One region of the Streptococcus oriscaviae genome, then DNA from elsewhere that is predicted to be linked to it. Evidence: predicted binding sites of a transcription regulator. Region 1 holds the regulator's gene; each other region holds the start of a gene.
What was found. The regulator CtsR, encoded in region 1, represses protease genes until heat stress. The targets are predictions, from matches to a motif close to TTGGTCAAAAAAGGTCAAANA.
Positions count from the first base shown of each region.

Region 2: INT76_RS09490 (ATP-dependent Clp protease ATP-binding subunit) is a predicted target of CtsR. The motif match lies at 4,297-4,317, and genes of this name have one in related genera.
Region 3: INT76_RS03780 (ATP-dependent Clp protease ATP-binding subunit) is a predicted target of CtsR. The motif match lies at 2,592-2,612, and genes of this name have one in related genera.

Region 1 covers NZ_CP073084.1:1,603,740-1,614,108, forward strand. The annotation lists gene nusG (transcription termination/antitermination protein NusG) at 1-227, shown strand, start outside; tRNA gene INT76_RS08185 (tRNA-Cys) at 310-380, opposite strand; gene rpsB (30S ribosomal protein S2) at 579-1,361, shown strand; gene tsf (translation elongation factor Ts) at 1,456-2,496, shown strand; gene INT76_RS08200 (PL29 family lyase N-terminal domain-containing protein) at 2,664-4,943, shown strand; gene INT76_RS08205 (DUF6568 family protein) at 5,017-5,355, opposite strand; gene INT76_RS08210 (CtsR family transcriptional regulator) at 5,509-5,967, shown strand; gene INT76_RS08215 (ATP-dependent Clp protease ATP-binding subunit) at 5,969-8,422, shown strand; gene INT76_RS08220 (AAA family ATPase) at 8,624-9,685, shown strand; gene pnuC (nicotinamide riboside transporter PnuC) at 9,718-10,369, shown strand, end outside.
Region 2 covers NZ_CP073084.1:1,878,604-1,888,972, reverse strand. The annotation lists gene INT76_RS09495 (Cna B-type domain-containing protein) at 1-2,123, shown strand, start outside; gene INT76_RS09490 (ATP-dependent Clp protease ATP-binding subunit) at 2,180-4,276, opposite strand; gene INT76_RS09485 (histidine phosphatase family protein) at 4,575-5,267, opposite strand; gene INT76_RS09480 (PFL family protein) at 5,335-6,672, opposite strand; gene INT76_RS09475 (ACT domain-containing protein) at 6,684-6,950, opposite strand; gene INT76_RS11190 (helix-turn-helix domain-containing protein) at 7,069-7,194, opposite strand; gene INT76_RS09465 (DUF1349 domain-containing protein) at 7,279-7,884, opposite strand; gene rhaD (rhamnulose-1-phosphate aldolase) at 8,156-8,971, opposite strand; gene rhaA (L-rhamnose isomerase) at 8,985-10,247, opposite strand; gene rhaB (rhamnulokinase) at 10,258-10,369, opposite strand, start outside.
Region 3 covers NZ_CP073084.1:747,661-758,029, reverse strand. The annotation lists gene INT76_RS03785 (hypothetical protein) at 1-264, opposite strand, end outside; gene INT76_RS03780 (ATP-dependent Clp protease ATP-binding subunit) at 320-2,560, opposite strand; gene INT76_RS03775 (hypothetical protein) at 2,722-3,063, opposite strand; gene INT76_RS03770 (DUF1576 domain-containing protein) at 3,044-4,348, opposite strand; gene INT76_RS03765 (DUF1797 family protein) at 4,523-4,753, shown strand; gene INT76_RS03760 (amino acid ABC transporter permease) at 4,911-5,600, shown strand; gene INT76_RS03755 (amino acid ABC transporter ATP-binding protein) at 5,593-6,327, shown strand; gene INT76_RS03750 (bifunctional methylenetetrahydrofolate dehydrogenase/methenyltetrahydrofolate cyclohydrolase) at 6,435-7,283, shown strand; gene INT76_RS03745 (HAD hydrolase family protein) at 7,297-8,070, shown strand; gene INT76_RS03740 (nuclear transport factor 2 family protein) at 8,244-8,663, opposite strand; gene INT76_RS03735 (isoprenylcysteine carboxyl methyltransferase family protein) at 9,177-9,704, shown strand; gene xseA (exodeoxyribonuclease VII large subunit) at 9,939-10,369, shown strand, end outside.

The sequences.
Region 1 (10,369 bases):
TCTTAGAAGAAGAAATCCGTCAAATCTTGGTATCAATGGGTCAAACGGTTCAGGAATTTGACATTGATGTTAAAGTTGGTGATACAGTGCGTATTATCGACGGGGCCTTCACCGACTACACTGGTAAGATTACCGAAATCGACAACCATAAGGTGAAGATGATTATCTCCATGTTTGGAAACGACACGATTGCCGAGGTCAACCTCAGCCAAATCGCAGAATTGTAATAGTAAAAAAATCGCCTTCTCGTAGGAGGGCGATTTTTTGGGGCAAGAAAAAGCACCCAGAGGGCGCTGTGTTGTTATAAAAAGGCGGTAGACGGATTTGAACCGACGATCAAGCTTTTGCAGAGCCGTGCCTTACCACTTGGCTATACCGCCATAACAGAAACTATTCTACCGAAAAAAAAGCCGTACGTCAAGTGGAAATTCCTTGTCAAATGGGAAAAAATTTGGTATCATTATAGAGTTGCTTCGGCAGCAAATACTCATCCTATGACCAATCGTGGTCCTGTTGCCTACGGGTTGGCCTGCGAGCTGACGTCTAGGAGAGGAAAAAAACAAAAAGGAGAAATACTCATGGCAGTAATTTCAATGAAACAACTTCTTGAGGCTGGTGTACACTTCGGTCACCAAACTCGCCGCTGGAACCCTAAGATGGCTAAGTACATCTTCACAGAGCGTAACGGTATCCACGTTATCGACTTGCAACAAACTGTAAAATTGGCTGACCAAGCTTACGATTTCATCCGTGACGCAGCAGCAAACGACGCAGTTATCCTCTTCGTAGGTACGAAGAAACAAGCTGCAGAAGCAGTTAAAGACGAAGCTATCCGTTCAGGTCAATACTTCATCAACCACCGTTGGTTGGGTGGAACTCTTACAAACTGGGGAACAATCCAAAAACGTATCGCTCGTTTGAAAGAAATCAACCGCATGGAAGAAGAAGGCGTCTTTGAAGTCCTTCCTAAGAAAGAAGTAGCATTGTTGAACAAACAACGCGCTCGTCTTGAAAAATTCTTGGGTGGTATCGCTGACATGCCACGCATTCCAGATGTTATGTTCGTAGTTGACCCACACAAAGAGCAAATCGCTGTTAAAGAAGCTAAGAAATTGGGTATCCCAGTTGTAGCGATGGTGGACACCAACACTGATCCAGATGACATCGATGTGATTATCCCAGCTAACGATGACGCTATCCGCGCTGTTAAATTGATCACAGCTAAAATGGCTGACGCGATTATCGAAGGCCGTCAAGGTGAAGACAGCGTAGCAGCAGTTGAAGCTGAATTGGCAGCTGAACCAGCATCTGCAGAATCAATCGAAGAATTGGTTGAAGTTGTAGAAGGCGACAACGCGTAATTATCAGAAATTCGGGCTAAGCCCAAAAAAGAATCCTAAAGGGGCGGGGCGGTGCCCAGGCCCCTTATTTTATAAAAGAAAAAGGAGAACACTCATGGCAGAAATTACAGCAAAGCTTGTAAAAGAATTGCGTGAAAAATCAGGTGCTGGCGTTATGGACGCTAAGAAAGCCTTGGTAGAAACTGACGGTGACATCGAAAAAGCGATTGAATTGCTTCGTGAAAAAGGGATGGCTAAGGCAGCTAAGAAGGCTGACCGTGTAGCAGCTGAAGGTTTGACAGGTGTATATGTTAACGGAAATGTAGCAGCAGTTGTGGAAGTGAATGCTGAAACAGACTTCGTTGCGAAAAATGCTCAATTCGTTGACTTGGTTAATGCAACTGCAAAAGTGATTGCAGAAGGCAAACCAGCTGACAACGAAGCAGCACTTGCTTTGGTAATGCCAAGCGGCGAAACTCTTGGTGAAGCTTATGTTAGTGCAACAGCAACTATCGGTGAGAAAATCTCATTCCGTCGTTTTGCTCTTATCGAAAAAACAGACGCTCAAGCATTTGGTGCTTACCAACACAACGGTGGCCGTATCGGAGTTATCTCTGTTATTGAGGGTGGTGACGAAGCGCTTGCTAAACAAGTATCTATGCACATCGCTGCGATGAAACCAACTGTTCTTTCTTACACAGAATTGGATGAGCAGTTTGTGAAAGACGAGTTGGCACAGCTTAACCACAAGATTGAGCAAGATAACGAAAGCCGTGCGATGGTTGACAAACCAGCCTTGCCACTCTTGAAATACGGTTCTAAAGCTCAATTGACTGACGAAGTGATTGCGGCAGCTGAAGAAGCAATCAAGGCAGAATTGGCAGCTGAAGGCAAACCAGAAAAAATCTGGGACAAAATTATCCCAGGTAAGATGGAGCGCTTCCTTCTTGACAACACCAAGGTTGACCAAGCTTACACTCTTCTTGCCCAGGTCTACATCATGGACGATAGCAAGACAGTTGAAGCTTACTTGAACTCAGTAAATGCTTCAGTAGTAGAATTTGCTCGCTTTGAAGTGGGTGAAGGTATCGAGAAAGCTTCAAACGACTTTGAAGCAGAAGTAGCTGCAACCATGGCCGCAGCGCTTGGTAAATAATTTGCACTAAAACTAACGAGTTGCATTCAAAGCAGCTCGTTTTTTGATGCAGCAAAATGAAAATTTCAAGGAATTTTCCGAGAATATTGAAATAATATGTAAATAAAATTTTGTTGCAATTATACCTGTTCTAATGTAGTATGGTACATATAGAAAAGGAGGAATGTATGAACAAGAAGTTGTTTATTAGCTTTGTTGTAGCATTGATTAGTCTTGGGAGCTGGATAGGTGTGGAGGCTGCCGAAATTCGTGGCTTTGTCAAACAATTTACCAACGAACAGGCTCGGAGCTTTGTCCAACAGCCTAACGGCCGATTTTCGGCAACACAGCCAGCCTGGAGCCAGTCTGCTTATCTCAATCGGATTGCAGTAACCGTACAAGCCGCAGATGGGACAGTTGTGTACTCCGGTGAAACAGGAAATACCGCAACTGGGGTTGGGGGCTATTTTGCTGTGCCTAATTTGCCAGTCGGAACCTACACCATAACCTTGTCTGCCAATGATCTAACAGCCTTGCCTTTTGCTGTGGGAGCAACGGTTCAGCCACAGATGACGGTTTCTGTCCAATTGACTTCTGACTCAGAAATTAAGAACTTAAACTGGATTTTGGCAAGTCAATCAAAACGAATCCTTGCGCTCAGTAAGCGAGGCACTTTCCCTGGAGGCACTGCTGATGTGGATCAACTTGGGAACCCAGTCCACTACCGTATTTGGTACCAAGGAGGTGATGTAGCTTCCCTTTATACGCAGGCTGGTGTCAACTATGTTTACTTTAAGGGTGCGCTCTTCAATGACACCATTGGTCTTTATTCCAATGCGTTGACAGAGCCAACCCTATCAGCTGATGAAAAAGCCTATGGATGGGAGTTCAAGGGCTGGCGAATCAATCAAAGTGATGTGATATATAGCAGTGAGGAAGTTGGAAATACGCGTATTACGGCCGATATTATCCTAGAAGCGGTTTATGAAGCTCCGAGTTACACAGTCAGCTTTGCAACAGATGAAGAAAAGGGAACTATCAATGGCCAGCCGGTAGTTAGCTACACGGTGGAAGGAAATGGCTCGGCTGTCACTAATCTCGTAGGCGGTAGTCTTCCAGTAGCAACAGCTAAACCTGGCTACACCTTCCTTGGCTGGTATGCTGATCACACGACTAACCTTGTGGATGATGCCACCATTCTGGCAACTGGCGTCAAGAAAGACCTTACTTATTATGCAAAATACAAAAAAGATGCTCCAACACTCTCCATCGGTGCCAATGGCAATTGGTTTATTGATGGTGTAGATACTGGTAAACCATCACAAGGCCCTGCAGGAGCAGATGCTCAAGCATTGACTGTAACGGCAACGGATTTTGACGCTGCTGGGAATACAGTTGTTACCTTCTCGGATAATAGTCAAGTGACCATCAAGAAGGGGACAGACGGACAAAACGGTACCAATGGCACCTCTGTCACTATCCTTAGCACTAGTCAAGATGCAGCGGGCAATACAATCGTAACCTTCTCAGATGGCACGAGTATGCAAGTTAATAAGGGAGAAGATGCTAGGCCGTTAACCATCCTTGAAAGCAAGGAAGACGCGAATGGCAACACCGTTATCACCTTCTCAGACAAGAGTGTTGTCGTAGTCAAAAAAGGCCAAGATGCGACCGCTCCTAAGGTAGAGATTGGTACCAACGGCAATTGGTTTGTTAATGGTGTGGACACTGGTAAGCCTTCACAAGGGACATCAGGTCAAGACGGTCAATCCATTACTGTACAGGAAACAAGGTTAGATGCCAATGGGAATACGGTTGTAATCTTCTCAGACGGTACCAGTTTAACCATCCACAAGGGAGCAGATGCTCAGGCTCCGCAGATTCATATTGGAAGCAATGGCAACTGGTTTGTCAATGGTGTTGACACAGGAAAACCAGCTCAGGGGCCTAAAGGTCAAGATGGTGCAACCGGTCAGAATGGAAAAGATGGCCAATCTCTATCGATTGTTGAAACCAAACTAGACAAAGACGGTAATACTCTAATCGTTTTCTCTGATGGTAGCCAAGTCAGTGTCCATAAGGGACAAGCAGGCCAAGATGGTTCAAGTCCGGTCATCGCAATCAATGCAGACGGTTATTGGGTTATCAATGGCCAGTTAACGACAACCAAGGCAAAAGGAGAAGCGGGCCGTGACGGTCAGACGCCAACGATTGAAATCGGAAGCAACGGCAACTGGATTGTCAACGGGGCAGATACAGGGATTCCTGCTAAGGGAGTTGATGGTAAAGATGGGCAAGTTCTTGCTGCTGGCCAGTCTGCAACAGGAAATCCAGTAACAAACTTTGTCAAAGGCATTTTACCAGCAACAGGAACGGAACAAAATATAGCCTTGCTCCTATTGTTGGGTTCTGGTCTCATGTTGGGCGGAGGCTATGTGCTAGGCCGCCGCAAATCAAAAGGAGAATAAACTAAAAAAGCCATCTGGCTTTTTTAGACGAAGACAAACATCGTAATTGGTGTTTGTCTTTTTTATTTAGTGATTAAACCCCGACAAATTCCGCAATCTCTTCCTCTGTCATACTGGAGTCGCAGCGGACTTGGACGCCAGTTGGTTTTGCGACCAAGAGGCCTGGAACGGTTGGAACCTGATAGTGTTCACGTAGGGTTTGAAGTTCTGGACTTGGAGAGCTAGTGTCAAGAAAGTGGACTGTCAATTTTTTGTCTTGTGCGACACGGTGTAGTTTTGGAATAAACCGCTGGCAGTAAGGGCAGGTGGCGCGACCTAAAAATAGGATGCCTCCATCTTGTTTTTGAAGCAATTCTTGTGCTTGAGCAGGAGTAAGGGCGGTAAAATCTTGAGTTAAGGTTTGAAATGTCATTGTAGTCTCCTTGGAGGTTTTCTTTTTATTATAGGAAAAAAGACGGAGGAAAGCAAGATTTCGCTACGAGGATGGGGTGCGAGGCTTTTACTTTTAAAATTTGCCGTTTTAGGGTACAATAGTCAAAGAAAGTCAGAGAAAGAGGCGAGTCCTATGGCGATGAAAAATACATCCGACTATATTGAAGAACATATCAAGGCCATTTTGGAACAGGTTAATGTTGCTGAGTTGCGACGCAGTGAATTGGCCAGTCGTTTCGAGGTGGTGCCCAGTCAGATTAACTATGTGATTAAGACCCGATTTACAGCTAGCCGAGGCTATATTGTCGAAAGTAAAAGAGGTGGTGGTGGCTATATTCGTATTGGCCGAATTACCTTTTCAGACAAGCATGAACTAGTTCGCGATTTGCTTAAGAATATGGGCGACGAGTTATCTGCAACAGTCTTTACAGATATTTTGCAGCTATTGTTTGATGAAGGTTTGATGACGGAAAGAGAGGGCAATCTCCTTCTAGCAACTAGTAGCGATGAGGTGTTAGGCAGGGAGGCCAACCAAGTAAGAGCGCGGATGATGCGTCAAATCCTGCGCCGTTTAGATAGGAAAGAGGACTAATATGAAATTTTCAAGTGGTTTGCAGCGGACGTTTGAGGACGCGCAACTGATTGCCCAGCGATATAGCTGTGATTTTTTAGAAACCTGGCACATCCTGCTGGCTTTTGTTATCAATCCAGATACTATTGCAGGGTCCACTCTGGTGGAGTACCCTGCCGATGTTGAAGACTATGAACATGCAGCCTATGTCGTGACAGAAAAAGTCTACCGTGAAGAGCTAGAAGCGGTCACCATTTTGCCAGCGTCTAAGCGCTTGGAGGAAACGCTTCAATTTGCAAGGCAGATTGGTGAGGTTGTGAAGGCGAAGCAGTTGGGAACAGAGCACCTCTTTATGGCTATGCTTCTAAACAAGCGGACCATTGCTTCGCAGATTTTGGACAAGGTGGGCTTTCATTTTGAAGACTCCGATGACAAGGTGCGTTTTCTTGATTTGCGAAAGAATTTGGAAGCCAAGGCGGGTTTTAGCAAGGAACACCTCAAGGCCATCCGCGCCCTCATGAAGGGAGGCAAGTCCAAGCAGCCAAGTATGGCCAATATGATGGGGATGCCACCGACAGCTCAGAGCGGTGGGTTGGAAGATTATACCCGCGATTTGACAGCTCTGGCGCGAGCGGGGCAGATTGAACCTGTGATTGGTCGAGATGAAGAAATTTCTCGCATGATTCAAATTCTTTCCCGTAAGACCAAGAACAACCCTGTTTTGGTTGGGGATGCCGGTGTCGGAAAGACTGCTCTAGCATTGGGATTGGCTCAAAAGGTAGCAGATGGGGAAGTTCCATCTAGCCTATCCAAAATGCGTGTTTTGGAGCTGGACTTGATGAATGTCATTGCAGGTACTCGTTTCCGTGGGGATTTTGAAGAGCGGATGAACAATATTATCAACGATATTGAAGAAGACGGGCAAGTCATCCTCTTCATCGATGAGCTCCACACCATCATGGGCTCTGGTTCAGGAATTGATTCTACGTTGGATGCAGCCAATATCCTCAAGCCTGCTCTAGCGCGTGGCAGTCTACGAACAGTCGGGGCAACCACTCAAGACGAATACCAAAAGCACATTGAAAAAGACGCGGCCTTAGCCCGCCGCTTTGCTAAGGTGAGCATTGAAGAACCAAGTGTGGCAGACAGTATCGCTATTTTGCGTGGCCTCAAATCGGCCTACGAGAAGCACCACAGGGTAATCATTTCAGATCAGGCGCTAGTCACTGCTGTAACCTATGCCAAGCGCTATCTGACCAGCAAGAACCTACCCGATTCGGCTATTGATTTGCTGGATGAAGCCAGCGCTACTGTCCAAAATCGTATCAAGTCAGAAGGTGCAGAAGGAGAACTAACAGCTCTTGACAGGGCTCTGATGTCTAAAAAATATAAGACGGTCAGCCAGCTCTTGATTAAAGAAACCGAGGACATTCAAAGACCCGTTAGCCAGTTGGCTGTGACAGAAGATGATGTTTTGGTGACTCTCAGTCGCCTATCTGGGATTCCTGTATCCAAACTCAGTAAGACAGATGCGAAGAAATATCTATCCTTGGAAAGCGAACTCCATAAGCGGGTTATTGGACAAGACCAAGCCATTTCAGCGGTCAGCCGTGCCATCCGTCGCAATCAATCAGGTATTCGAACTGGCCACCGTCCTATCGGTTCCTTCATGTTTTTGGGGCCGACAGGTGTCGGAAAGACCGAGCTAGCTAAGGCACTGGCGGAGGTGCTGTTTGATGATGAAGCTGCCTTGATTCGCTTTGATATGAGTGAGTATATGGAAAAGTTTGCGGCCAGCCGCTTGAATGGAGCCCCTCCTGGTTATGTGGGCTATGAAGAAGGGGGCGAGTTGACAGAAAAAGTTCGCAACAAGCCTTATGCGGTTCTCCTCTTTGATGAGGTGGAAAAGGCCCATCCGGATACCTTTAATATTCTCTTGCAAGTCTTAGACGATGGTCAATTGACGGACAGCAAGGGGCGTAAGGTAGATTTCTCCAATACCCTGATTATCATGACTTCTAACTTGGGGGCGACGGCTTTAAGAGATGACAAGACAGTTGGGTTCGGGGCTCTTGACCTTTCTCGCAGTCAGGAACATGTTGAAAAGCGGATTTTTGAGGAATTGAAGAAGGCCTATCGTCCAGAATTTATCAACCGGATTGATGAAAAGGTTGTCTTTCACAGTCTGTCCGAGCAGGATATGCAGGAGGTGGTCAAGGTTATGGTGGCACCGCTTCTTGGAGTCATGGCCGAAAAAGGCATCCAGCTCAAATTACAGCCTTCAGCACTCAAACAGTTGGCAACAGAAGGCTATGATCCAGAAATGGGTGCAAGACCGCTTCGCCGGCTTCTTCAGACCAAGCTGGAGGATCCGTTGGCAGAGATGTTGCTGAAAAGGGAGTTGGAAGCAGGCTCTATCCTGAAAGTAGGGGTTAAGTCTGGTAGGCTGACCTTTACAGTGACGAGTCAGGACTAGAATGGAGAAAGTGATGTGGATGGATGTTATCCAAGATCCAATCTGATTTCCCGATTTTTCCGTTTTGAAAAAAAGATGGACTAAGTTTTTAGCTTGGTTCATTTTTTTACAACCTTTTTATAAAAAAATATAAAAAACCCTTGACTTTCTCTCAAACAAGTAGTATGATATAAAATATAAAAAATAATAAAAAGGTACACTATGAAAAAAACAGTAGCCGTTATCTTCGGCACCTTTGCACCTATGCACAAGGGGCATATCGACTTAGTTCAACGGGCCAAGCGGGAATGCGACCGCGCCGTTGTCATTGTTTCAGGTTATCAGAATGATCGCGGGCAACAGATTGGGCTGGGGCTTCAGAAGCGCTTCCGCTATATCCGCGAAACCTTTAACGACGAGAGTTTGGTGTCCGTCTTTAAGCTAGATGAGGAAGGGATTCCGCCTTACCCTCATGGTTGGAAACCGTGGTTGGCCGCTTTGACAGACTTGATAACCTTGAGCTCAGACGAAGAGTTGGTCTTTTATGTGTCAGAGGAAGAGTACGCAGAGGAGTTGAGAAGCCGAGGGTACAGAGCTTCTTGCACCGAGCGCAATTTTGGAATTTCTGCCACACTGATTCGAGAAAATCCAGCCAAGTACTGGAACTCAATTGCCAAGCCTTTCCGTCGCCATTTCTCCAAGAACGTCCTAGTATTGGGGTCTGCCTCAAATGGGAAGACAACCTTGGTCAGGGATTTGGGCCGCTATTATTCCTGTCCTGTATCTCTGGAATATTCTCGCCACTACCAGCAACGCTACAATGTCCGCGATGATGAGTTGACGGGGAAAGACTACAACTACCTTTTGACAGGCCAGTATCGCCAGACCTCCAACCTGATTGACTCGGATACCAATCGTGGTCTGGTGATTGCAGATACCAATGCTACGGTGACAGAGGCCTACTATGATTATTATATCGGTGAAACCTCCAGCTCTTTCCACTCTCTCTGTGCGGACACGGTTAAGAGTGAAAAATGGGCCTTGATTATCTTTGTTTTGCCGACGGGTTCTTATATTGATGATGGTTATCGGGATATGACCATGGCTGATAGTGAAATCCGCCATGCCTTCACCGAACACTTGAAAGAATTGGTGGCAAAAAATCATCCTCATACACCGGTGGCCTTTATCGGTGGCTCCTATGCAGAAAATTACAGCCAGGCTATCCAGCTCATTGACACCATCTACAACGAATTCGCACCGTCAGACAAGTGGTTTGACTAGGGATTCCCTTTGAATGAAATAAGGAGAAAATTATGACTACTTTGGAAAATCGTAAGAACAACCTGTTGCAATCTTTTAAAGAAGTGCCGCAGAATATAGGAAAAATCTTTGCCGTAGCCCGTCAGATGGGATTTAGTGGAGTGGCTAAGGCAGCTTACAATGATTTGTTTGTAGGGCGTAGCCTTTTTCAGTGGCTCTACCTGATTGTTCTGTCAAGTGTACCCATTGTCTTGCATTTTACCTCAGGCAGCAATGACTGGATGGGCTTGTTTACTGCATGGACCGGAAACCTCTGTGTTATCTTGGTAGCTGAAGGCCGTGCCAGCAACTATCTGTTTGGTTTTTTGAGCAACGTAGTCTACTTTGCCTTGTCCTTCCAAAATATGTTTTATGGAGAAGTTATGACGGCCATCTTTTTCATCGTCATGCAGCCGGTTGGTCTGTATTTCTGGCTGGCAGATCGGGTGAAAGGTGAGAAGAAAGAGGAGCCGCAGGTGTCCGAATTCGCAACCCGCAAATTGAACTTCTTTGGTTGGATTAAATGGCTTTGTTTTACTGTCTTGGTTTGGGGAACGTTCGGTTTGATTTACCAGTCTATCGGAGCAGCCCGTCCTTTCCGTGACTCCATTACAGATGGTACCAACTGGACAGGGCAGTTTCTTCAAAGCTATCTCTACCGTGAGC
Region 2 (10,369 bases), 270 kb from region 1:
CGGTAAAGGCCGGCGATACCTCCACCTTCACCTTCCCTAATGAACTCGCATTATCACAGAACCCCGCTTTTGAACTCCGAGATCCCAGAGGAAATCTGGTAGCTACGGCTGTTATGAAGCAGCGGACAGTGACCCTGACCTACACGGATTATCCCGAGCGCCATTCCGATGTGACCGGAACCCTTCATATCTTTGCTCGTGTAGATCATGTTGTCATTCCGAACGCCCAAACCATTCAAGTGGATTTTACTGTTGAAGGCAAGGTCATCCCTGGCGGAAAAATTGACTTCAACGGTATCGGAAAACCCTATCCAAACGAGATAGACAAGGCCGGTTGGCAAAGTTCGACCGATTCAAAAATTATTGAGTACGCTATTTCGGTCAACCGTAAAAAGGTTGCTTTGAACAATGCCGTTGTCAAGGATACATTGAAAATCCCAGGCGCCAGCTTTAATCAATCATCTCTAAGAATCTACCAAGGTGATTGGCAATTTATCAACGGCGACTGGCGACTCCTCAACCAACGGGATGTGACTGCCGACTACGCCGTTACTTGGAACGGCCAAGAATTCTCTGTGAATCTAGGGAACCTCCGTGCAGATCAGGGAATTATGCTACGCTACCAAGTTCATATTCCTTATGTCCCTGCAAGCGGGGAACTCTTCCAAAACACAGCTAGCCTAGAAACCAATCAAACCCTTCAGAAAACACTAGACTCCTATGTTCGTTTCCTCACAGCGGATGGTCGAGCAGAAGGTTATGTATTCACTGTCCAAATCAAAAAAGTATCCGAAGACGGAACTGCTTTGGCCGGTGCTGAATTTGAACTGGTTCGTAATTCGACAGGTCAGGTTGTTGGCAAGCTAATCACTGACGAGAGCGGAATTGCTTCTGTCAATGGATTATTGAAAGATAATTACACCATTCGTGAAAAGAAGGCACCTACAGGCTATGAACTAGAAAACAAAGAAATTAGTATCAGTCCTTCCGATTTCGGCTCCATTACTCGAGTGGCTTTCAAGACAATTACCAACAAACGGATTGTAACCTCTATCCAAGGTAAGAAAACCTGGGATGATAACCTGAACCAGGACGGCTTGCGTCCTCAGTCTATCACCATCCACCTACTGGCCAATGGACAGCCGACTGGACAGACCACAACAGCTACTGAAGCTACTGGATGGGCCTACCAGTTCACCAACCTACCAAAATACGAAAATGGTACCGAAATCCGTTATTCTGTCAAAGAAGAAGAGGTGACCGGCTACACTGTTGTCTATGATGGCTTGAACATCACCAACAAGCACGAGCCAGAAAAAACCAAGATTGTCTTTAACAAAATTTGGGAGGATAGCAACAACCTAGATGGCAGCCGACCAAACAAGATTACTGTTATTTTAAAGTCTGATGGTCAAGAAGTCGACCGCCAGGAGGTGACAGTAGATGCAGACGGCAACTGGAAAGGGGAATTTACCAATCTAGATGTCTATAAACAAGGCGTAAAAATCAACTACACTGTCGATGAAGTTGTCCCAGCAGGATACGAAAAAACAATAACAGGTGACAGCTCAACTGGTTTTACAATCAAAAACAGCCACACACCTGTCACAACAACAACGACAACAACGACAGAAGTTACAACAACCACCTCTACTACTACTTCTGAGGAACCGTCCACTACAACGTCCGAAGAAACAACTACGGTGACCACTACTTCTGAGGAACCATCTACTACAACATCCGAAGAAACAACTACGGTTACTACTACTTCTGAGGAACCGTCTACTACAACATCCGAAGAAACAACTACGGTGACCACTACTTCTGAAGAACCGTCCACTACGACATCCGAAGAAACAACTACGGTGACCACAACAGAAGAACAAACCACTACAACCTCCGAAGAATCTACGACAACTACGACCACTGAGGAGGCTTCTACCACAACCTCTACGGAGGAAACAACAACCCCACCGACACCAAGTTCTTCAACTACAACTGTTGAACCTAAAAAAGTCCTGCCAAAGACAGGACAATCCTCAACCATTTGGTTAAGTTTCCTTGGAGTCTTGCTTTTTGTAGCTTGTGGATTCGGCTATCGTTTCCATAGACAAAAAGACTAATCTTGCTATATTTCTCATAAAAAAACGCTAGTCTGGAAAGGTCCAGACTAGTGTTTTTAGTTCCCCAGCTCTTCCTGAATGACTAGCTGTCCATCCACCATGTCTGCTACAAGTCGCTTAGCATGGATGTTGTCAAGATAGAAATCTGTCACCTTATCACGGATCTGACTCTCTATCACACGGCGAAGCGGGCGAGCTCCCATGGCCTTATCGTAGCCTTCTTCCATCAGATAGGCCTTGGCTGCTTCTGTTACCTTCAATTCAATTTCCTTCTTGGCCAAAGTCTTGTTAACCTGTGCCAACATGAGATCAACGATGGCTTTGAGGTCTTCTTTGTCCAAGTGCTTGAATTCAATGACTGCGTTGAAACGGTTGAGAAATTCTGGACGGAAGTAAGGGGCAATCCGCTCCATAATATCACCATCTCCTTCAGCGGTTGCCGGATAACCAAAACCTGCGTTTGAGGTTGCAATAATGACAGTGTTCTTGAAGTTGACGGTGTTACCCTGACCATCTGTCAAATGCCCGTCATCTAGTACCTGAAGCAGAAGGGTAATAACCTGCGGGTCTGCCTTTTCAATTTCATCCAAAAGGACAATCGAGTACGGATTGCGGCGCACACGCTCGGTTAAAGTGTTGGAGTTGTCGTCATAGCCCACATAACCCGCGGTGGTTCCAATAAGCTTAGATACCGCTGTTCGGTCGCTGTACTCAGACATATCCAGACGGATGATGGCTTCTTTTGAGCCAAACATATCCAGAGCCAACTGTTTGGCTAGCTCAGTCTTCCCAACCCCAGTCGGGCCGACAAAGAGGAAGGAGCCAATCGGACGGTTGCCTTCATCAAAACCAGCACGATTCCGACGAATGGCGCGTGATACAGCTTCAACCGCATCGTCTTGACCGATGACATTAGCAGCAAGACGTGACTTCATCTCCTTGAGGCGCTCAATGTCGGATGCCCCCATCTGCGATACTGGAATCCCTGTCATCCGCTCAACTGCCTCAGCGACGTCGTTGACCGTAGCTACGACACGCTGGCTCTCTGTATGGTTGTCGATCTGCGCTTGCAGCTTATCAATACGGACTTTTTCCTTGAGCGCTTGTTCATAGTCTTCTTTTTCAGCAGCCTGAGTCTGGCGATTGCGGGCTTGAGCAATTTCTTCTTCAAGCGTTTTAATATCTGTTACAGAGTGCTGAGCTGCCAAGTGAGCAGCAGTTACATCAATCAAGTCAATGGCCTTGTCTGGCAAACTGCGTTGAGGAATGTATTGAACCGAGTAATCCACCGCTGCCTTCAATACAGAATCTGGAAGGTCGATATTGTGGTGAGCCTCATAGAGAGGTTTGATCCCCTTGAGAATCTGGTAGGTATCCTCAGAAGATGGAGCATTAACCTTGACTTCATTGAAGCGGCGCGCTAGAGCTGCATTTTTCATGATGGTGTTCCGATACTCATCCTGTGTTGTTGCCCCGATTAGGGTTAATTCTCCGCGGGAAAGTGCTGGTTTCAAAATATCCGCCAGACCTTTGGAACCTGAATCCCCTCCTGTACTACCTGCACCCAAAATCTGATGAATTTCATCAAAGAAGAGGATGATGTTGCCTGCTTTTTTGACCTCATCGACCAAATTTTGGATGTTTTCTTCAAAAGCACCGCGGTATTGGGTTCCGGCCTCCAAACCTGAAATATCAATAGAGATAATTTCCTTGTTTTTGATAGCAGCTGGAACATCACCGTTGACAATGGCTTGAGCCAGACCTTCTACTACGGCGGTTTTTCCGACACCCGCATCTCCAACCAGAACAGGATTGTTCTTGGTACGACGGGCTAGAATTTCGGCGGTTTCTTGAATTTCCTTATTCCGACCAATGACTGGATCCAACTTGCCTTCACGGGCATCCTCTGTCAGATTGCGACCCAATTTAGCCAAAATACCACCTGGCTTGACATTTCCTTTAGTTTCCTGCGTTTGGGCTTGCTCGCTCTGTGGGAGCTTACCTGTTTGGCGATAGTAGACAAACTCTTCTGGTGTCACTTCGCGGCCATTGATAGAATAGCGTCTGCGTTCCGTATTGTAGCCGCCCATATTTCCCATAAGTTGGTTGAAAATGTCGTCCATATTGTTAAAGTTGTTGAAATTATTGTTCATAGTAGCTTCTCCTTGTTTTTTGTTTGACCATTATTGACCTTTGTTTGTTAAAAAAATACGCTAGTGTCGATGTGCGTCATTCATCATAGGACCTCCCTGGGTCTTTTTCTGACCAAAATTGACCAATCTTATAAAAAGAAGAATCAAATTTTGACTTTTACTGACCTTTAAATCTTAAAATTTGTAAGGTCTTTTACCTTACGAGGACTATTATACACTATTGGTCAGTGAAGGTCAATAGGTTTGTTTGACTTTTTTTCAAAAAAAAAAGCTGGGGGAAAACTCCCTCCAGCTAGTCTCATTTCTTCGCAAGCAACTCTGCTCCTCTACGGCGGTAAGACAAATCTCCGACGGCTTCAATGGTAAAGCGACCTGATTCGTATCGCACAACTGTAACGGAACCATTGTCCAAGGCTAGATTGGTTGGACGGTTTGGCTCCAAAAGATTGACCAAAGTAGCAATCGTCATCCCATGACTGACAACCAAAGCATTACCGCCACCCTGGGCCTCCAGATCGCGAGCGATAGACTCAAAACCAGTCAAAATACGGTGGCTCAACACTTCCCAGGACTCAGACCAGCCCGCTGTATCGGCTTCTTGAATGCCGTTTGCAATTTCTTCAAAACTCATGGTTGAAGCATCTACGATACCGCTGATACGAGGCAGAACTCCGTTAAATAGCTCCGCATCATACATGCCCTCAAAACTACCAAAACACCACTCCCGAATCCGCTTGTCTTGGTAATAAGGAATTTTCCCAAGGATGCCCAACTCTCTCTGGGCAATGGTAATGGTCTGCACAGTCCGTCCTAAGTCACTGGAAACTGCCTTTTTAAAAGGAATACCAGCATCTTTTAACCCACGACCCAATTCACGGATTCCTTCTTCTCCGAATTTCGTCAAAGGGGTATCACACCAGCCTTGAACGCGACCGATGGTATTAAACATGGTCTTACCGTGACGCGAAATATACAGTCTTGTTTCTGTCATAAACTCCTCCTCTTTCTCTTCTTCTAGTATATCAAAAAACGATTGCTGACGGCAATCGTTTCTCATTTTAGTTTTTAAAACTATGAATCGGGGCAGGAATTTGTCCGCCACGATTGATAAAGTCAACAGATGAGGCTTGGTTGACCTTCATGACTGGGGCTGTTCCCAAAAGACCGCCAAATTCAATCATGTCCCCTTCCTTACCCTTTGGAATAATCCGAACGGCAGTGGTTTTTTGGTTGATAACCCCGATAGCCGCTTCGTCCGCAATCATGGCCGCGATGGTTTCATAAGGGGTATCTTCTGGGATGGCAATCATATCCAAGCCAACCGAGCAGATAGCTGTCATGGCCTCCAGTTTTTCCAGATTGAGGGAACCATTTTGGACAGCCGCAATCATACCCTCATCTTCAGATACAGGGATGAAGGCACCTGAAAGGCCGCCAACTTGGTTACAAGCCATAACCCCACCCTTTTTAACGGCGTCATTGAGGAGGGCAAGTGCAGCTGTCGTTCCGTGTGTACCAACGGTTTCCAGACCCATTTCTTCCAAGACACGCGCCACAGAATCTCCAACCGCTGGCGTTGGGGCAAGGGAGAGGTCAACGATACCAAACTTGACACCCAAGCGCTCACTAGCCAAGGTTCCAACCAACTGACCGATACGGGTAATCTTGAAGGCTGTCTTTTTAACGGTTTCCGCCACCACATCAAAGCTCTCACCGCGCACTTTCTCAAGGGCACGTTTGACAACTCCTGGGCCAGAAACACCGACATTGATAACGACATCTGCTTCACCGACACCGTGGAAAGCGCCTGCCATGAAGGGATTGTCTTCAACCGCATTGGCAAAGACCACCAGCTTGGCCGCACCCATATCAGAAGCCTGAGCTGTCTCCTTGATAATCCGCCCCATATCCCGAACGGCAGTCATATTGATACCGGTCTTGGTGGAGCCGATATTGACAGAGGAGCAGACCTTAGAAGTCTGAGCCAAAGCCTGCGGAATAGAGTTGATGAGAATCTCATCCCCCTTCTGGTACCCTTTTTGTACCAAGGCTGAAAAGCCACCGATAAAATCAATGCCGATTTCATTGGCTGCCTTGTCGAGAGCGTGAGCCAATGGAAGGTAATCTGTCGCATCCGTTGCTGCACCAATCAGGGCAATAGGGGTCACGCTGACCCGTTTATTTACAATCGGAATCCCCAACTCTGCAGCGATTTCGTCACCGACGGCAACCAAATTCTTAGCCTTGGTAACGATTTTTTGATAGACTTTTTCAGCTGCTTTATCAATATCTGCATCAATACAGTCGAGAAGCGAAATACCCATGGTGATGGTACGGATGTCAAAATTCTGCTCCTCAATCATGTCAATGGTTTCTTTTACCTGTCTAATATCCATGAAAGGCCTCCTTACAGATTGTGCATAGCATCAAAGATGGCTGCGCTCTGGATATTGATCTTCACGTTCAGGCTCTGACCATAGGCTTCCAACTCTGAGCGTAGCAGGGTGAAATCTTTCTTTTCTTCTGAAGATACCACTGCCATCATGGTGAAATACTCATCCAAAACGGTTTGAGAAATATCATCAATGTTGAGCCCCAATTCAGAAACCTTGGTTGCAACGCCTGCAACAATACCTGTCTTATCCTTACCAACTACTGTAATAATTGCTTTCATACTACACCTCTTTTGATTTTTAACTATTCTACCATAAATCCGTATAAAACAAAAGAAATACTAAAAAAGAACAGAATAAACTGCTCTTTCGTTAGATTTTTACGAACGTTTTCAACCATTAACGAGGGAACTGTTTCTTATAATTCGTTAACGTCATGCCTGTCCACTTGTTAAAGGCACGGCTGAAGGCATCGACCTCGCTGTAACCAACGAGGGAGGAAATCTCCTCGGTCGGCAGCTTCATTTAAGGGCAACCTTTTTATGTCATCCGGCTCAGCATCAGCATACCTTAGGAACACCTACCGAAGGTAGGCATAGCCCGATTTAGCTATGCTTCATCTGGCTGCTGGCCATCGTGGGCCAGCCACTTGCAGTCTGTCAAACTCATTTCCGAAAAGACGGCTTCAAAGGAAGAGTCTTCTGGCGAGCAGGCATAGATGCCGAAATGGATCTTACCGCTGCCTTCCTGCAGGTGGCAGACCCGCATTTGCTCAAAATGGACACCGTCTTTGGAATTTTCAATACAAAAATCACTGCCGCGTCGGCTCAAACGGTAATAAATGGACTTGACGGAGGCAGGAATTTCCTGGGTAGCCCAGTCGGAATAGCCATGGTTGGTCACGACGCTGCCCAAGTGTTGAAAATCTTCATTTTCATACTCAATCGAGCCCTTAATCCAGTTTTCCGAATCCTGATAGACTACTACACCGCACTGATCAAAACGAGTATGGCTATTGGAAAAATCCGTCTTAACCGTAAAGGAAAAATACTCTTCCTCCGTGTCCATCAAGAGCAGGGGAGCATTGTCATTGACAAAATGGTAGTAGGTCTTCTGCCACAAGTCTGTATGAGCTTGGGTTGTGATTCTAATTTCTGTATCCGAAATCTGATAATTTTCTGGTTCCCGAACCCAGTAAAAATCCTTTGTGTTCATTTGGATTCCTTTCAGCACATAACATCTCATTAAAAGCTTACCATATTGTACTGTAAAAATACAGATGCTGCAAGTGTTCTCTAGAGATCTTTTCGTTTTATATTGCTTGTATATACTGAAAAAAGCAGACTTCACTTAAAAATAAAAGAATTTCAATTTTTTCTGACACCCTATTGACAAAACTTTGGAACTTCGGCTACGGATTTCCTTAAGGATCAAAGTGGACCAACGGTTTCTTAGAAGAGGCACCCCATCTTCTCTAGAACAAGTCCTACAAGAATCCTTTCTTTGGTGTTACACCAAAACGTGCAGCCAATTCTTTCAGTTCATGGTCTGTGATTTCTTGCTTGATGACACCACCCTGTGCTCCGACTTGGCTATAAATCATGGCTGCTTTTTCAATGACTTCCACCAAGCCATAGGTTTCATCAAGAGAGACACCAGAAGCAAAGAGTCCATGATGTGGCCAGATAACAGCCGAGAAATCAGCCATTTTTTCTGCTGTCGCTTGTCCAATCTCTGTTGTACCTGGAGTCATATAAGGAATGAGCCCAATTCCTTCAGGAAAGACAACCAGCGATTCTGCCTGCATCTTCCAAAGTAAACGTGAAAGATGACGCTCATCCAAGTCCTGAGTAAAGGTAAGTGCAATCAAGTTGGTTGGGTGACAATGGAAGACAACACGTTGTTCAGGGTTAACTTTCAGGCGTTCAATGTGGCTCATCAAGTGACTTGGAAACTCTGAGGTTAGTCGTCCACCATCTTCAAATCCCCAAACAATATCGTAATGGTGACCATCTTCAGAAATTTTGACCAATCCTAAATCAAGTAGGGGTTGCTTGGTCACATTTCTAAAATAGCGACCTGTCCCTGTAACAAGATAATACTGACCTGCTAATGCTGATGCATCAAAGCCAAGTTCATGCGTGGATTTGACTTCATGCACATCTTCATAAAAGCTCACTTCTTTCTCGGTTAACCGGCAGGAAACATTGCCACCATTTCGCTCATCCCAGTATCGAAGATAAGACTGGTAAGTCACTTCTCGCATGGTTTCTACATAGGGTGAATCAATAAATTTTGTCATCATGTTCCTCTTTCTAGTTTCGTTTACTTAAAACATCTTCTTCGTATTGACGGACTTCAGTTAACCAGTCCAAGCCAACAGGTACATTATTCTGCAAGCAGAAGTAATTCCATACATCTGCATATGGGAAATCTTTCAGCTCCTCTGTGTAGACCAAACGGGAGGTGAAATCAAAGGCATTTTCCATATCTTTCAAATCTTGAGTAGGCTCAAGCATGGCTTTCAATAGAGCTTTTTGAGTATTGCGTGTACCGATAACCCAAGCTGCAATTCGATTGATGGTCGCATCAAAGAAGTCTAGTCCAATCACTGCCTTGTCCAACAAATCATTGCGGACCAATTCTTTAGCGATATCTTGCAATTCGTCATCCATAATGACAACATGGTCAGAATCCCAACGAACGGGACGAGAAACATGGAGCATAATGCCTTTTCCAAAAAGAGCCAAAGATGACAACTTGTTTGAAATGACTTCAGTAGGATGGAAATGTCCCGCATCCAACAAAATCATTTTTCCACGGGTCAAGCCATATCCCATGTAAAACTCATGTGAACCAACAGTATAGGCTTCTGCACCAAGACCAAAGAGCTTGCTTTCTACCGCATCCTGCGTATAGCTTTCATCCACCTGATCAGCGAAGATTTCATCCAAGGATTCCATCAAACGCTTGCGAGGACTGAGACGGTCAATTGGATTGTCTTTGAAGCCATCTGGCACCCAGAAGTTGTTGTAGCACACTTGACCAAGTTCTTTCCCCATGTACTCAGCAACCTTACGGCTACGTTTGCCATGTTCAATCCAATAATCACGGACTTCTTTATCTGGGTGAGAGAGGGTGAAGCCATCTTTCATCATCGGATGTGAGAAGAAAGTTGGGTTAAAATCAAGTCCCAAACCTTGTTCTTTAGCCCAAGTCACCCATTTTTCAAAATGCTTTGGTTCAATTTTATTCAAATCTACCTTTTCATCTGTATCCAGATAAATCGCATGGAGGTTGAGTTTGTGCTGACCGGGAATCAGGCTAAAGGCTTTTTCTAGATCCTTGCGGAGTTGTTCTGGACTGGTAGCAGCCCCTGGATAATTTCCCGTTGACATAATTCCGCCAGTCAACTCACCCTCTGGGGTCAAAAAACCTTTAACATCATCTCCCTGCCAGCAATGCATGGAAATCTTGATTTCTTGAAGTTTTTTTAGAGCAGCATCGGTATCAACTCCGATAGATGCATAACGTTCTTTGGCAACTTGATATGCTTGTTTCAATTGTTCAGCGTTCATTTCTTTCTCCTTACAGTTGTGGTATAAATGTTTCAAATTCAGATGTTTCTGCTAACCATTGTCTAGCTTCTTGGAGATTTTCAAACTCCCCTGTCGTAATCATCTGGACTAGGATATTGCCA
Region 3 (10,369 bases), 860 kb from region 1:
GCCTATTTGACTAATCCAGATAAGGCTTCCGATGAGCCCGCAGAGCCAAAGTACAGAGAGAGTCAAAATCGCATAGGCTAGAAGCAAAAGAATGCGTTTGCCTAGACTAGCTTTGCCAAAGGGTTTTCTGAAGCAATAGAAGCACAGAGCATAGCAAGCTCCAAGAAGAACCATGGCTCCAAAAGGTCCAAGTGGTCCTAGGATGAAGGCCAGAGGCCAAAAGAATGCTTGATAGAGGTCAAAGATAAATTGTGATACAGTCATGATAAGCCTCCTTTCTGTCCATAGGTAGGCAATCTAGGAATATGTTATGATGATCTTATGCACTGGTTTCGACCGGTTTTTTCTGGCTGGCTTTGACAAGGATTTCCCCTTTGGCATTCATCACAGCCCGAAGGTCTTTTTCGTTTGGATGCTCCAGATAGAAGTCTGTGACGGCATCTTCGATTTGATCCTGAATGGTTCGACGAAGAGGACGAGCTCCCATCTTTGGATCGTAGCCCAAGTCGACCAGTTTTTCCTTAACCTTGTCGGTCACATGCAGGCTGATACCGTTGCTTGCTAGACGTTTATTGACATCTTGCAGCATGAGATCAACGATTTGCAGGAGATTTTCCTTGCTGAGCGGTTGAAATTCGATAATACCATCAAAGCGGTTCATGAATTCAGGACTAAAGAAATTGCTGAGTTGGCCAAGAACAGATTGGCTCCGGCCTTCCATAGCCGCTCCAAAACCAACACTAGCCTCCACCTTACCTGTTCCAGCATTGGAAGTCATGATAATAATGGTGTCTTTGAAGCTGACGGTACGGCCTTGACCATCTGTTAGTCGGCCGTCATCCAGAACTTGTAAGAACATATGCATGACGTCCGGATGTGCCTTTTCAACCTCATCAAGAAGGATGAGAGAGTAAGGGTTGCGACGGACTTTTTCTGTCAGCTGACCAGCTTCTTCGTAGCCAACGTAGCCTGGAGGGGCTCCAACCAGTTTAGCCACTGCGTGTTTTTCCATATACTCAGACATATCGAAGCGAATCATACTATCTGCTGAACCAAAGAGTTCAATGGCCAGTTGTTTGGAAAGCTCGGTCTTTCCGACACCCGTTGGCCCCACAAAGAGGAAGCTGCCGATAGGGCGATTAGGGGCACCAAGACCGACACGGTTACGGCGGATGGCCTTAGCAATCTTATCGACTGCCTGATCTTGACCGATGACATGAGCCTTGAGGTCGCTAGCTAGATTGATTAGCTGTGACTGTTCTTTTTCTTTAAGGTCACCGACAGGGATATTGGTCTTTTGCTCTACAATGGCTTCAATTTCCTTCTCGGTGATGAGCGGGGTATCTTCTTCGCTCAAGGTTGCTTTTTGCATTTCCTTGTATTTGGCAATTTGGTCACGGAAATAAGCAGCTTTTTCATAATCTTCATCTCGGGTTGCCTGAGCCTTGCGATTCTCAGCATCAATCAGGCGTTGGTCCAGTTCTTTTGGATCGACAAAGTTGAGGGTCAGATTCATCTTAGAGCCTGCTTCATCCAATAGGTCAATGGCCTTATCTGGCAAGAAACGATCCTGAATGTAGCGGTTGGAAAGAACGGCAGCAGCTTCAATAGCAGCATCGGTGTACTTGACATGGTGATAGTCTTGGTACTTGCTTTGGATACCCTTGAGGATGGTGATGGTTTCTTCTACACTTGGTTCATCTACCTTGACAGGCTGCATCCGACGTTCCAGAGCGGCATCTTTTTCAATGATGCGATACTCATTGAGAGTGGTAGCACCGACTAGCTGCATTTCTCCACGTGCTAGGGCTGGTTTGAGGATATTTCCCGCATCCATATTGCCATCACCTGCAGAACCTGCTCCGACAATCTCATGAATCTCGTCAATAAAGAGAATGACTTCCTTGCGGTTGCGAATCTCTTCCATCAGCTTTTGCATTCGTTCTTCAAATTGACCGCGGATTCCAGTTCCTTGTACCAAGCTGACTACATCCAGTCGGATAACTTCCTTCCCTTGTAGTTTTTGCGGAACAGCTCCATCGACAATCTTCTGGGCTAGTCCTTCGACAACAGCTGTTTTACCAACTCCGGGTTCGCCGATAAGAACAGGATTGTTCTTGGTTCTGCGGTTGAGAATTTCAATGACACGGGTGATTTCCTGATCGCGACCGATAACAGGGTCTATTTCGCCTCGGCGGGCAATTTCGGTAACGTTTATGCCAAACTCTTCCAAAAGACCATTTGGACGCTGCGGCGGTTGTTGATTTCCTCCATTATTGCGGCCGTTTCCTCCTCCTGACTGGGTGGGTGGAGTCGGGTTGCGGGGCTTGCCAGCAGGTGTTTTTCCAGGATAGCCTCCCAAATTATTGAAAAACTCACTAAAAGGATCCATATTGTTTGGATTGGACAAATCGCCCAAGCCTTTTAAAATGGCATTGTTAGGGTCGGTCTTCATGATTTGATAGCAGTTATGACAGAGGTCGACTTGTTGCTGTTTTCCGTTGAGATTGGTGTAAAGGTGAATAGTTGCATCGTTGATTTTACAATTGTGACAAAGCATCGGTTTACCTCTTTCTTTGGAATAAAGACCAATAGTCAATAAAGGTCAGATATATCTTAATTATAACAAGATTTGGGTAAATTGCAAGAATCTGCTACAAAAATTCCCCTTGCAGGTGAATCCTGCAAAGGGACTGCAACAACATGCTTAGAGAGTAGTGCTTAGTGCTGCTCGTAGCGCCAAATCTCTAAAAAGAGTTTGCCATCTTTATAGCTTCCTAGGGCTTTATCAATGGCTTTACCCAAAAAACTATAGTCATGATGGCTGTGGCTACCCAGCAGGGCATTGAAATACTCATCAACCTCTAGCTGTCGCTCGGTTTGCAAGTCTTCAACAAGTTGGTCGAAGTTAGCCGGTTTCTGCTGGCAAGGGGCCTCGATGGAGAGGTAGAAAACCCCATCTTTGATATGAAAATCCATCGAAAAATCATTGAGGTCATTGTCCAGAAAATAACTGATAATTTCTTTCATGATACGAGTTGCTTTATTTTTTTCGTTTAACATTTTTTCTCCAATGCAGCTGTGTCCATTTAGGTTTGTGATCTTGAATATTTTCGATAATCGGAAAGAGGAAGCCGGCAACCAGTCCCGTCGTAAATCCGTTGTTGTATAGGCTCATGCCCTGATGAAGTCCAAAAGCTAGACTGGTCAGATTGTAGTGAAGGAAGCCTGCAATGAATCCATAGGTCATGCCATAAAATCCAGAAATGGGGGCTAGGCCATTGCCTAGAAAGAAGGCCAGTTGGAAGCGAATGCCTGTCAGTGGTTGTCCCAAGAGCAGGCAAGCGGCCATAATGCCGAGGGTAACGGGCAGGCAATTTTTGGTGTGCTTACCGAAGGCGCTAAAGCCAAAGAAGGATAACAAGGCTCCAAGTACAGGCCCATTCAATGGCTCTCCCAAGAGAAGAATGATGAGCAAGTAGAGCCCGCTATTGCAACACATATTTAGAAGCGTGCTGTAAATACCGTATTTTGCTACAAAATCATCCGGCAGGCGACCTGAGCTTTTCAACAGCTTGGGATAATGCTGAATGGCTTCACGAAAGTTTTTCACCACCAAAAGGGCAAATCCCGCCCAGATGATGGAGAAATAAGTGAGCAGAATATGGCTGTTTGTCTGAAGCAAATTGATGGTCAGTTGGGTTTCCCAGCCCAGATAAGGTAAGGCTAGGACAAAAAACATGGCCATATAGCCTGTTGTAAAACCATAGTTGTAGAGGGATAAACCATTGTGAAACTTCAAATAGTGTTCTGCCAGAGGCGGGGCTATAAAGCCTAATAGGATACCAACCAGACAAGCGGCAAGGACAGAGCCTATTGACAATCCCGGTTCGAGTGCAACAAAAGAAACCAGAGGAGCCGTTGCAGTTGCAAATAAACTCACCGTGGTAAACAATTTGAAGGACTGGTGAGTCCAATGGGCATAGAGGACAGTTCCTACTAGAATAGGGACAATGTTGAGTATGTGGGTTCCGAAAAAGGAATGCCCTATAAAAATGCCAATGGCTGCAATCTGAAGACCGCTAATTTTGCTGCGCTCATTTCGACTCATTAGATAATAGGCAACGAAAAAATGCAGAGCAACATTGAAAAAGGTAGCGGCAAAACCAGCTGTGACAAAGGCATCCTGAATCAGATAGGTCTGATGGAGCAACAGTGCTAGATATTGTTCGACCAGCAAGTGTCTGTCCGGCATTAAAAAGGCAAAAACAAGCGTATAGACAGCCAACAGCAGAATGATTAGTTTTCGTCGGTCTTGTTTGTGGAAGTGGGTGAGAATCCTCGTCATAGAAACCCCTTTCAAATAATCTTATCCCTATTATAACACGAAGAAGGAGAGAAGAAAAATATTGAAAACGCTGTGAAGTTTTTTTAGTAAATCAGTGGAATTTATGAGTAAAAAAATGACTTTTTATGAAAAATGTGATAAAATACGCTTATACTAAGGATTAGGAGAATAGATATGGAATCACATTTAGTGAGAATTATTAACCGCTTGGAGGCCATGGCTAGTGATGGCGGTACCTTGAAACGCAACTTTGAACGCGAAGGTGTTGTTGTTGCAGAGGTAGCTTATAGCTATGACGAAGAGAATGGTTCTGTATTTACCTTGCGGGATGTTGCTGCGCGTGAAACCTACACATTTGACAGCATTGACCTGATTGCAATGGAAATCTACGAGCTCTTGTACTAAGAAACAGTGGAACGAGCAGAGAGATGCTCAGATTGACAAGACAACCGTCTTGTCAATCTTTTTTTTTTGAACAAAATGAATATTCTATCACTTGTTGTTGCATTTTTATACAAAAAATGGTATAGTATAACCTACATTGAAAAAACGGAGAATTTACATGAACTTTTCTTTTCTTCCAAAATACTGGGATTATTTTAATTACGGAGCGCTTGTGACTATTCTAGTTGCAGTGTTGGTGGTCGTTTTTGGCAGCATTCTTGGTGTGCTGTTGGCCTTTGCTCAACGAAGCCGCTTCCGTCCACTGGCTTGGCTGGCCAATATCTATGTGTGGATTTTCCGTGGCACTCCTATGGTGGTGCAAATTATGATAGCTTTTGCCCTCATGCACATTGTGGCACCAACTTTTCAGCTGGGTGTCCTAGCCGTGGATCTCTCACGTCTGATTCCGGGGATTATCATTATCTCCATGAATTCGGGTGCCTATATTTCAGAAACGGTGCGGGCTGGAATCAACGCAGTTCCTAAGGGACAGCTAGAAGCGGCCTATTCACTAGGGATTCGCCCCAAACAGGCCATGCGCTATGTCATTATGCCTCAAGCCATCAAAAACATTCTTCCAGCCTTAGGAAATGAGTTTGTAACCATTTTGAAGGATAGCTCCCTCCTGTCTACCATCGGGGTGATGGAATTATGGAATGGGGCAACGACGGTTTCTACGACCACCTACCTGACCTTAACGCCCCTCTTGTTTGCAGCTTTTTACTACCTGATGATGACGAGCATCTTGACTTTGGGCATTCAAGCTTTTGAAAAATCACTGAATAAAGGAGAGAACAGCTATGTCTAGTAGTATTATTTCGATTAAAAATTTGCATAAATCCTTCGGGAAAAATGAGGTGTTAAAGGGAATTGACCTTGAAATTGCCCAGGGAGAGGTAGTGGTGATTATCGGACCGTCTGGATCGGGTAAGTCTACTTTGCTCAGAACTATGAATCTATTGGAAGTGCCAACGGAGGGAACCATCACTTTTGAGGGGGTAGATATTACTGACAAGGCAAACGATATTTTCCAAATGCGGGAAAAAATGGGGATGGTCTTTCAACAGTTTAACCTTTTTCCGAATATGACTGTTCTAGAAAATATCACTCTTTCTCCCATTAAGACCAAGGGGATGTCCAAAGAAGCGGCCGAACAAATCGCCTTTGAATTGCTTGATAAGGTGGGCTTGCCTGATAAGGCGACAGCTTTTCCACAAAGTCTGTCAGGAGGTCAGCAGCAGCGGATTGCTATTGCGCGTGGTTTAGCAATGGATCCGGATGTTCTCCTGTTTGATGAACCAACTTCCGCACTGGATCCTGAGATGGTAGGAGAGGTTCTGAGTGTTATGCAGGACTTGGCCAAATCTGGGATGACCATGGTTATTGTGACCCATGAGATGGGATTTGCCCGAGAAGTGGCGGATCGTGTCATTTTCATGGATGACGGCCTCATCGTTGAAACGGGCAGCCCTAAAGAGGTTTTTGAGGAAACAAAGGAAGAGCGAACCAAAGATTTTTTGTCCAAAGTTCTATAAGCATGAAGCCCTTGTGCGACCTAACGATGTAAAAAACTTTCCTGAAAGATGGGAAGTTTTTCTGTTTTTTAGTATAATGGAAGTGAACGGGAGGTAGTACACATAAGATGACGATAATTGATGGTAAAGCTCTAGCAGCAAAAATGCAGGCGAACTTGGCTGAAAAGACCGCTCAGTTGAAGGAAGAAAAAGGAATCGTTCCTGGTTTGGTAGTGATTCTGGTGGGAGAAGATCCGGCTAGTCAGGTCTACGTCCGAAATAAGGAGCGGTCCGCTCTGGCCGCTGGCTTCAAGAGTCAGGTTGTCCGTTTAGCGGAAACCACAACGGAAGAAGAGCTCTTGGCTATGATTGAAACCTATAACCAAGATGCGGACTGGCACGGGATTTTGGTACAATTGCCACTGCCAGCCCATATCGATGAAGAAAAGGTTCTCTTTGCCATTTCACCGGAAAAGGATGTGGATGGCTTCCATCCAACCAACATGGGTAAACTCTGGTCTGGTCACGCGGTCATGGTGCCGTCCACGCCAGCAGGCATCATGGAAATGTTCAAAGAGTACCAGGTGGATTTGACTGGTAAAAATGCGGTGGTCATCGGGCGTTCCAACATTGTTGGTAAACCCATGGCACAACTGCTCATGGATGCCCATACAACAGTGACCATCGCCCATTCGCGGACGAAAAATCTGGCTGAACTGGCCCGCCAAGCGGATATCTTGGTGGTTGCTATCGGCCGAGGACATTTTGTCACCAAGGAATTTGTCAAAGAAGGTGCGGTTGTCATTGATGTCGGCATGAACCGGGATGGGAATGGCAAGTTGATTGGTGATGTGAAATTTGATGAAGTTGCCCCTGTGGCCAGCTTGATTACGCCCGTTCCAGGCGGTGTGGGACCAATGACCATTACCATGCTGATGGAACAGACCTATGAGGCGGCCCTTCGAAGCGCTCAGTAGAGGAGGAATTCCTATGAAGTTTGTTTTTGATTTGGATGGGACTCTGTGCTTTGACCGCAGGACCATCGATGATGAAATCATGCAGGTCTTGCTCAGTGCCCCCAGGTATGGACATGACCTGGTCTTTGCGACCACCCGCTCCTATCGGGATTGTTTGGCGACCTTGGGGCCAGAACTCAGTCAGAAAATGGTGGTCGGCCTCAATGGCGGTCTGGTTTATGAAAATGGTCAACTGATTTTTGAGCGGGCGATTGATGAGAAGGCCTACCAGATCTTGGTGGACTGGTGCAAAACCTATAATTTACCCTTCATTGTCGATGAGAGTTTTGATTATTCTGGCCAAATTCTTGAAAAAATGCCCTTTATTTCCAGAGTGGATCCCTTGGAAAAGGCTCAATTTTTACCACTTGATGCCATTAAAAAACCTATCAAAATGGTCATTTACATGGGTAATCATGAGAACTTGGTTGAAGAAACCCTGGCCCAATTTGCTCATGAAAAGAGTCTGGAAGTTTTCTATGATGAAGGAGAAAAATGTATCTACCTCAATCCAGCAGAAACTCACAAGGCCAAGACCTTGGTGGAGCATGTGGGCAATGATGTGGTCGTCTTTGGCAATGACCGCAACGATATTGAACTCTTCAAGGAATCCCTTTATGCTGTCCAGGTGGGTGACCTTTCCGTCCTGACAGAATTTGCGGACGAGCAAATCAAGCTGGTCGGTGACTACCAGTCAGCCATTGCAGCCAAGATTTTGGAAGTCTTTTCCCTTTTTAGAGGAAAATAGAAAAATCAGCCCTAGGACCGATGCAGATACCTGCTTTTCAGGTTATACTGTATTCAATCCTAAATATTTTTCATAATCTCCTGAAAATACCAGCCAAAAATGACTGGTATTTTTTGTTTTTATCAGCGTTTTTTTCGTAAAGCGCCATACTGAAAGAGACTTATTCTATCTCCTCAAAACCAATTTACTTTTTCATCCCTGAACAATGGAGTTTCACCCTCTTTATAAGGATTGTAGTTATTGCAATTACAGCCAAACTCTTTTAAGGTTTTTATTTTATTATCGGCCGTCCAAACAATTAAAGAGATGCCATCAAACTCTTCAACTTTCCCCTCATTCATTTTATTTTGGAAGTACCATTCTACAATCGTTTGATCATCTTTATGCAAAAACTGCTTTATATCCCATGCAAGAACTTTTCCTCTTGTATTCCACTCGTTAAACCAGAGCTTCACTGTCTGACGATTTTCATATTTAGGACCCCAACTCTCAATATAAATGACATCCTCTAAAAAAATATCATCTATACCTAAGTCTTGTTGTGTAAGCCACATATCAAACCATAATTGAATTATTTTCTCTCTTTCATTCATAAACATTTAATCACCTCCAAAACCAGATACTGTTTTGTTATTATACCATTTTCACTTCGTTTTATAAATCTAACTGGCGTCTGTTTATGTGTAGTTTTTTGCTTTTTTTTGCTTGTTATACTTTTTTAAAGGATAGCCCCTGATTTCTGTTTGGATGTATGCAAGGTCGTGCCTTTTCCTGTATGTGTTTTCCAATAACATAAGTTCTACGATATGCTCGTTGTAGTAATGTTCTTGCTGTATCTCAAGACCAGTGTCCCCTTATGAATGGCTGTCTTATCTGGAAGAATAGGCAGAATCAGCCCTAGGACTGATGAAGTTTACTGATTTTCAAGTTATACTGTATTCAATCCTAAATATTTTTCATAATCTCCTGAAGATACCAGCCAGAAATGGTTGGTATCTTTTTGTCTTATTAGGGCTAAAAAACAGGTAAAAAGGAGAAAGGATACAGGGGAGAGTTAGTTGTGTTTGATACAATTAAGTCAAAAGGATAGATTTTAGGAGGATAAGATGGTTGCTTTAATAGTTGTAGGAGTTTTTTTATTGAGGTTAGTATTCCTCAAGATTTCGCTCAGAAATGAAAAGCAGATTCTAAAAGATGGAGGCAAGGAATATGGAATTCAGAATACAAAGCTATTGACAGTTATTCATATTTTGTTCTACCTTTCCTGCCTTGTAGAAAGCCTGTGGAAACAGCAGCAATTCGATTGGATTAGCAGCATCGGCTTGCTACTTCTCGTTTTTTCCATGAGTATGCTCTATTGGGTGACGCGTATTTTGGGAGATATTTGGACAGTCAAACTGATGTTGGTAAAGGATCATAAGTTTATTGACCATTGGCTTTTCCGATTTATCAAACATCCCAACTATTTTTTAAATATCTTGCCGGAATTGGTTGGGCTGGCTCTCTTATGCCATGCGACATACAGTTTTTGTTTGTTGGCGCCGATCTATGCTTTTATTCTCTACAAACGCATCGCTGAAGAGAATAAGTTGCTTAAAGAGGTGATCATCCCCAATGGGATAATTGGCAAATAGCCGGTAAGAAGACAGAGCTTCTTGGAGTTATCAAAAGCAAGTGGTTTAGAAAAAATAAACAATGGAAACACGGAAAATGTTGGATTCTTGAGATAGGTCAAGCCAATACTTTCTGTGTTTTTACTTATTGGCTCGTTTTTTTCAGAGGTCGGTGAAGAGCTTCTACAAAGCGCTTTGTAGAGCTTTTTGTCTTTTTTTGGTATAATGGTAAAGATACAGACAGAAGGAGCAGACATGGTTGAATATTTATCCGTTTCCAGTCTCACCAAGTACTTAAAATTAAAATTTGACCGCGATCCCTATTTGGAGCGAGTCTATCTGACAGGGCAGATATCCAATTTTCGGAAAAGGCCAACCCACCAATATTTTTCTCTTAAGGATGACAAGTCTGTTATCCAAGCTACCATGTGGGCAGGAGTATATAAGAAGCTAGGTTTTGAACTGGAAGAAGGGATGAAAATCAATGCGGTTGGACGAATCCAACTCTACGAACCGAGCGGCTCTTATTCCATTGTGATTGAAAAGGCAGAGCCGGATGGGATTGGGGCCTTGGTAATCAAGTTTGAACAGCTCAAACAGGCTCTTTCCAAGGAAGGACTTTTTAACCCTGAATGGAAGCAAGACCTGCCTCGCTTTGTCAAGAAAATTGGAGTGGTGACCAGCCC